2 regions of the Microbacterium algihabitans genome follow, and region 2 is predicted to be linked to the other one. Evidence: predicted binding sites of a transcription regulator. Region 2 holds the regulator's gene; the other holds the start of a gene.
What was found. Region 2 encodes HspR, which represses chaperone genes until heat shock. Its sites were predicted from a motif close to AAGTTGAGTCNNNNNGACTCAACTT; they were not measured.
Positions count from the first base shown of each region.

Region 1: the regulator HspR is predicted to act here: its motif matches at 1,703-1,727, upstream of RWH43_RS09745 (Hsp20/alpha crystallin family protein).

Region 1 is NZ_JAWDIU010000003.1:31,437-34,835, forward strand. It holds gene RWH43_RS09735 (UbiA family prenyltransferase) at 1-437, opposite strand, end outside; gene RWH43_RS09740 (SDR family NAD(P)-dependent oxidoreductase) at 684-1,574, shown strand; gene RWH43_RS09745 (Hsp20/alpha crystallin family protein) at 1,778-2,233, shown strand; gene RWH43_RS09750 (sugar ABC transporter ATPase) at 2,302-2,643, opposite strand; gene RWH43_RS09755 (NAD(P)/FAD-dependent oxidoreductase) at 2,834-3,399, shown strand, end outside.
Region 2 is NZ_JAWDIU010000001.1:1,488,300-1,491,698, reverse strand. It holds gene RWH43_RS07000 (ABC transporter ATP-binding protein) at 1-476, opposite strand, end outside; gene RWH43_RS06995 (hypothetical protein) at 636-1,229, shown strand; gene RWH43_RS06990 (heat shock protein transcriptional repressor HspR) at 1,428-1,865, opposite strand; gene RWH43_RS06985 (DnaJ C-terminal domain-containing protein) at 1,957-2,937, opposite strand; gene RWH43_RS06980 (nucleotide exchange factor GrpE) at 2,946-3,399, opposite strand, start outside.

The DNA of each region.
Region 1 (3,399 bases), on a different contig from region 2:
AGACCGAAGCTCAGCACGAACGGCACGATCGAGACCGGGGTCGACTTCAGCCCGGCGTTGTACGCCCAGGCCGAGGCGAGGGCGATCGCGTGCGCCGCGACGAGGGCAGCCCCCAGCGGCGCGGACAGCAGCACGGCGAGCACGAGGGCTCCGACGGCCACGGCCAGGGCGCGCTCGGGCGTGAGGGCTCCCCCCGCGATCGGCTTGTCGGTGCGCCCGACCGTGGCATCGCGAGCGCCGTCGATCGCGTCGTTCGACAGTCCGACCGAGACCTGCCCCGCGAACACCGCCACGACCAGCAGACCCAGGCGCCACGGCTCGAGCCCCGCGGCGATGCCCAGCGCGAGAGAGAGGACGGTCACGACGAGCGTCGGCCCGGGGTGGGTCGCGCCCCACAGGGCCCGCAGGGGCGACCTCGTGGTCGCGGCATCCGTCACGGGTCCGACGCTACCGCGCTGCGGCGGTCCGGTGGCCCGCGGCGGGGTCGCCGGGCACAACGGCGGGGATCCGGCGCGACGCGCCGCGGATCGGCATCCGGGAACGGCGTGTCCACCGGGCGGCCCGCCGGTGCGCACGGGCGTCGGCCGTCGGTACGTCAACCCCCGCGGCATCCGATCCCCTCCCGCCTACCGTCGCGAGCGCCGGGGCAGCAGCGTTCCGCAGAAGCCTCGAAGGAGACCCCGATGCCCCAGGTCGTCGTCATCACCGGAGGATCCCGCGGGATCGGCCGTGCCACCGCCCTGCGCTTCGCCCGCCAGGGGGCGCGTCTCGTGCTGGTGGCCCGAGACGAGGAGGCGCTCGCGTCCGCCGCCGCGGAATGCCGCGCTCGCGGGGCCGAGGTGCAGACCGCGTCGATCGACCTCGCTCTCGCCGACGGCCCGCAGCGCGCCGCCGACATCGCCCTCCTCCGGTTCGGACGCATCGACGTGTGGGTGGCCTCGGCATCCGTCTTCTCGTACGGGTCGATCGCCGACACCCCCGATGCCGTGCGCGACCGGGTCATCGAGACCAACCTCACCGGCCACATGCGCGCGGCGCGGGCGGTGCTCCCCCACTTCCTCGCCCGCGGCACCGGGACGATCGTCTTCGTCGGCTCGCTGTACGCGCAGGTGGCGGGCCCGTACGTCTCGTCGTACGTCGCCGCGAAGCACGGCCTGCTCGGATTCACGCGGTCGCTGCGGCAGGAGATGCTCGCGCACCGCGGCATCCGGGTGAAGATCGTGCTCCCGGCGAGCATCGACACCCCCATCTACCAGCGCGCCTCCAACTCGACGGGGCGCACGCCCTTCCCTCTGCCGCCGGTGGTGTCGGCCGACCGCGTCGCCCGGGCCGTCGTGCGGGTGACGCGCGGGCCCCGTCACGAGGTCGGCGTGGGAGCGGCGCAGTTCGTGACCCGCCCCCTGCAGTTCTTCGCGCCGCGCGTGTACGACCGTTTCATCCGCACGCTGCAGCACGCGCTGGGACTGCGGCGTCGCCCCGCGCCGACGACCACCGGAGCCGTCCTCGCTCCCCAGCACGATCCCGGTGCCGTGAGCGGGGGCTGGTCGCGGATCCCGCTGCGTCGCCCGCGCTGACCGTGTCGGGAAGGGCCACGAATGCCGACGCGCACGGGGCTCGCGTCAGGGCCGATGGGCTCGGCGAGGTGCGCCAATTTCGCATGCAGGGTCTTGGCACTCTCCTGTGCCGAGTGCTAATCTGATCGCAGTTGAGCCACATGGACTCAACTTCACAGAACATCGGGGATCCGAGTCCCGACCGATCGAAAAGGAGAACGACCATGGCCACCTACGACCCCTTCCGCGACCTCGACCGCCTCGCGTCGACGCTCCTCGACGCTCGCCGCGGCGGTGGTCCGCGACGGATGCCGATGGACCTCTACCGCGACGGCGACCACTACGTGCTCGCGGCGGACCTCCCCGGTGTCGACCCCGGCTCGGTCGACATCGACGTCGACGGCCAGCTGCTCACGATCCGCGCCGAGCGCACCCTCGGCTCGGGCGAGGGCGTCAAGTGGATCACGCGCGAGCGCGAGACGGCGTCGTTCGTCCGCCAGCTCAACCTCGGGCAGGGCATCGACACCGACGGCATCAGCGCGTCGTACCGCAACGGGGTGCTGAGCGTGACGATCCCGGTCAGCGAGAAGGCGAAGCCGCGCCGCATCGCCGTCTCGACCGACGAGCACGACGGTGTCATCGAGGCACACGAGAGCACGCCTCAGCTGATCGAGCAGTAGTCCGCACGCGACGATGCCCCGGCCCCCTCATCGAGGGTCGGGGCATCGTGCGGTGTTCGCGAGACGTCTCAGAGGTCTTCGGGAGCGAGGTCGCCCTGTCCCTCTTCGCCCAGCTCGACAACGCCCGGGTCCATACCCTGCGAGTCGGTGCCGGTGGACTCGGGGTGAATGTCCTCGAGCGGGATGTCGCTGTCGTCGGCGGGAATCTCGGCCGGGTCGGCACCCGTCGCGGTGGCAGGGTTGATGTCGTCGGGGTCGGCGCCCCCGTCGATGGCGGTCGTGGCGTCCCACTCCGCCTGGGCGGGGTCGAGCGTGGGATCGGGCTCGATGGAGGTGTCGCCGTCGCGCAGCGGCTGCACGCCCGCCATAGCCGCGTCGGAGGGGGTGGGGTCGATCGAGGCGTCGCTCATGAGAGGGTCCTTTCGTCGCAGACGCGAAGCCGCGGGTGGCGCGGCTCTCTCATCAAACGGGGCCGCGGTCATCGGCCGGTGCCCCTTGACAGGTCCCTGCGACCGTCGTCGCCGTCGTGAGCGGCACCTGTCAAGGTGCTGGCGGCGTCTACGCCGATGACGCACGGTGGGACGAACGAGAGGATCCCCCATGCCCGACCCCCGTTCCGCCGTGCCCGCCCGCGCGACCCCGCGCATCGTCGTGATCGGCGGCGGCAACGCCGGACTGTCGATCGCCGGGCGCCTGCACCGCGCCCGTCTCGGCGACATCACCGTGATCGAGCCGCGGGAACAGCACGTGTTCGCTCCCCTGCAGTCCCACATCGCCGGCGGCGCCGCCCGCGCCTCGGAGGCCGTCCGCCCCCAGGCCGACGTCATCCCGCCGGGGGTGAGGTGGCTGCGCGACGAGGCGTTCACGGTCGACCCCGACGCCCGACGCGTGCACCTGGTGTCGGGCGGTCGCATCGACTACGACCAACTCGTCGTGTGCGCGGGCCTCCGCATGGCGTGGGAGCAGGTTCCGGGCCTTCCCGAGGCGATGGCGGATGCCACGGGCATCTCGAACTACGACTACGACCTGGCGGCCAAGGCCTCGCCCGCGCTCCGTGACTTCCGCTCCGGCACCGTGGTCTTCACGCAGCCACCCGAGCCCGCGTCGTGCGGAGCCGCGGCGCAGAAGCCGATGTACCTCGCCTGCGACTGGTGGCGCTCGATCGG
Region 2 (3,399 bases):
CAGCTGAGTCCGACGTCTTGCTGCAGCGCCATGATGATGCCGCCGATGGCCAGCAGCGGGGCGCTGACGAGCATGGTGGCGCCCATCATCGCGAGCATCTGCACCTGCTGCACGTCGTTGGTGTTGCGGGTGATCAGCGACCCCGCGCCGAACTGCGACAGCTCGCGCTCGGAGAAGCCGCTGACGCGCTCGAAGACGTCGAGGCGGATGTCGCGGCCGGCGGCCATCGCCGCCCGCGCGGCGAAATACGTGGCGATCACGGATGCCACGATCTGCCCGAGCGAGATGACGAGCATGAGCCCGCCGCGCGACCAGATGAAGCCGGTGTCGCCCTGGGCGACGCCGAGGTTGATGATGTCGGCGTTCAGACGCGGCAGGTACAGCGTCGCGACCGCGGACGCGGCCTGGAAGACGAGGATGGCGACCAGCAGCCAGCGATAGCGCGAGAGGTAACGGATGAGGAGTTTGCCGAGCACGAGGCCCTCCGAGAGATCGACGCGGTCGCGATGACCGCGGACTACAGCCTGGCACCGACCTCCGACATCGGCGACCCCTCCGGCCGTGGGAGCGTTCTCCCGTCGCGAACGCGGTCGATCGGCATCCGTCTCCCAGGCCCCGGATCGTAGGCTGAGCGCATGTCTCGACTGCAGGCCGACGCTCCCGCCGACCTCTGGGTGCCCGTGACCGGTTCCCTCGGATTCCGCGGCCGCCGCCACCGTAAGGCGGCGATCGGAATGCTGCTCAGCCAGGCCAATCAGGCCGCCGGCGCTGCGCCCCGCCCCGGCGGCGGGGCTTTCGCGTGGATCCTGAGCCAGGCGGCGCCGCTGCTCATGCGCCGCGCGGGCGGGCGCGTGCTCGTGTGGGTGTGGAAGAGCGACCCCGAACTGCTCGTCGTCATGGCGCAGCTGCAGGAGGCCACACCGCAGCTGCGCACGGCGCGGGCGATGATGCCGATGGAGTACGACGACACCGAGTCGTTCCGCAATCCGCACCTCGGCGTCGGCGAGAAGCTCGCGATGCCCCTGCCGAGCGATCCGAAGACGCCGCCGTTCGCCACGTACACGTGGGACACCGGCTCGCACTTCGTGACCGTCACCGCCGTGTGCTCGGACCGCCAGCGCTTCGGCACGGTCATCGACGCGGTGGATGCCGTGGCACGCACGATCCGTGTGGTCGACGATCTTCAGCTAGGCGAGGCGCCGACCGTGCTGCGGATCGATCCGGCCTGACGCGAGAGACGTGGCTGAGCCCGTCGAAGCGCCGTGCGCCCGCGGCATCCGGGTCCCTTCGACACGCTCAGGGACCTCTACGCGCTCAGGGACCTCGACGCGCTCAGGGACCTCTACGCGCTCAGGGACCTCTACGCGCTCAGGGACCTCTACGCGCTCAGGGACCTCGACCCGTTCAGGGACCTCCGCCGGGTCGGGTCAGTCGTCGTGCATGTCGCGCGGACGCCACAGCACGATGTCGGTGGCACGGCGCACGCGCGCCCCATGGCGCAGCGTGACGACCGAACCGGTGGCGCCGGCCGCGAAGACGCGGGCGCCGGGACGCGACTGGCGCTCGATCGTGAGCTGACGCTCGAGGTCGTTCACGCGGCGCGCGAGCTCGTGAACCCGCTCCTCGAGCGCCAGCAGACGTGCGATGGCGGGAAGGCTCATGCCCTCACCCGACAGGCGCGCGACCTCGCGCAGCTGCTGCACGTGACGGCTCGAGTAACGCCGCGAACCGCCCTGCGTGCGTGCGGGTACGACGAGGCCGAGCCTGTCGTATTGCCGCAGCGTCTGCGGGTGCATGTTCGACAGCTCGGCGGCTGCGGCGATGGCGAAGATCGGGGCGTCTTCGTCGATCTCTCTTTCGGACACGTCTTCACCTCTTCCGTCGTGCCGGGTGCGGTGCCGGGTTCTCGGCATCCTGTCGTATCGGATGCCGAGAACCTCGGCGACTCGCGTGTGTTTATCGTGCCTTCGACATCAGGTCGGCGCGGGGGTTCTCTTTCGGTTCGAGCTCATGGAAACGCTCGAGGGCTTCGCGCGCCGCGTCGTCGAGATGAGCGGGCACCGCGACCTGGACCTCGGCGAGCAGGTCGCCGGTGCCCTTCGTGGTCGAGATTCCGCGACCCTTGACGCGGAGCACGCGTCCTGACGGGGTGCCGGGGGCGACGCGCAGGCGCACGGGGTCTCCCCCGAGCGTCGGCACTTCGATCGTCGCGCCCAGTGCCGCCTCGGTGAAGGTGACGGGCACGGTGATGCGCAGGTTGAGTCCGTCGCGCGTGAAGACCGGGTGGGGACGCACGGCCACGGTCACGACGATGTCGCCACTTTCGCCGCCGTCGGGCGACTTGCGCCCGCGGCCCCGCAACCGGATCTTCTGCCCGTCGGACACACCGGCGGGGATCTTCACCTTGAAGGGCACGTTGTCTTCACCCGCGAGGGTGATGGTCTCGCCCTTGGCCGCCGTGACGAAGTCGATCGTCGTGCGCGCGGTGACGTCGGAGCCCTTCTGAGGCCCGCCGAAGCCGCGGAATCCGCCGGTCGTCTGACCGAACCGGCCGGAACCGAAGCCCCCGCCCTGCTGATCGAACATCGTGAAGAAGTCGTCGAAGCCGCCCGACGGCGCCTGCCGGCCCTGTCCGAACCGACTGAAGACGTCGTCGAAACCGCCACCCGCCCCGGCCCCGGGAGCCGAGAAGCGCGCCCCCGAGCCCATGGCCCGGATCTGGTCGTACTCCTCGCGCTGCTCGGGGTCGTTGAGCACCGAGTAGGCCTCGCTGATCTCCTTGAACTTCGCTTCGGCCTTCGCGTCTCCCGGGTTCGAGTCGGGGTGGTACTGGCGCGCGAGCTTGCGATACGTCTTCTTCAGATCGGCAGCGCTGACGCTCTTGTCGACACCGAGGACTTTGTAGAAGTCCTTGTCGAACCAGTCCTGACTCGCCATAGCTCCCCTTAGGTCCCTGAGCCTGTCGAAGGGTCGGCCGGCACGGCGACGACGACCTTGGCCGGTCGCAGTTCGACCGAACCGAGGCGGTAGCCGACCTCGACGACCTCGAGGATCGTGGTCTCGGTCACGCCGGGGGTGGGGGCCTGGAAGATCGCCTCGTGCTGCTGCGGGTCGAACACGTCGCCCACGGCGCCGTACGACACCACACCGAGGCGCTCGGCCACGGCGCGCACCTTGTCGCCGATCGCGGAGAGGGGGCTGCCCTCGACGAGGTCACCGTGCTTGGCGGCGCGGTCGAGGTCGTCCATGACGGGCAGCAGGCCCTTCACGGCCTCGCCCTTGGCGCGCTCGATCTCGCGCTCGCGCTGCTCCTCGGTGCGCCGACGGTAGTTGGCGTACTCGGCCTGCAGACGCTTGAGGTCGATCAGCAGCGAGGCCTCCTTGTCGGAGGCTCCTTCT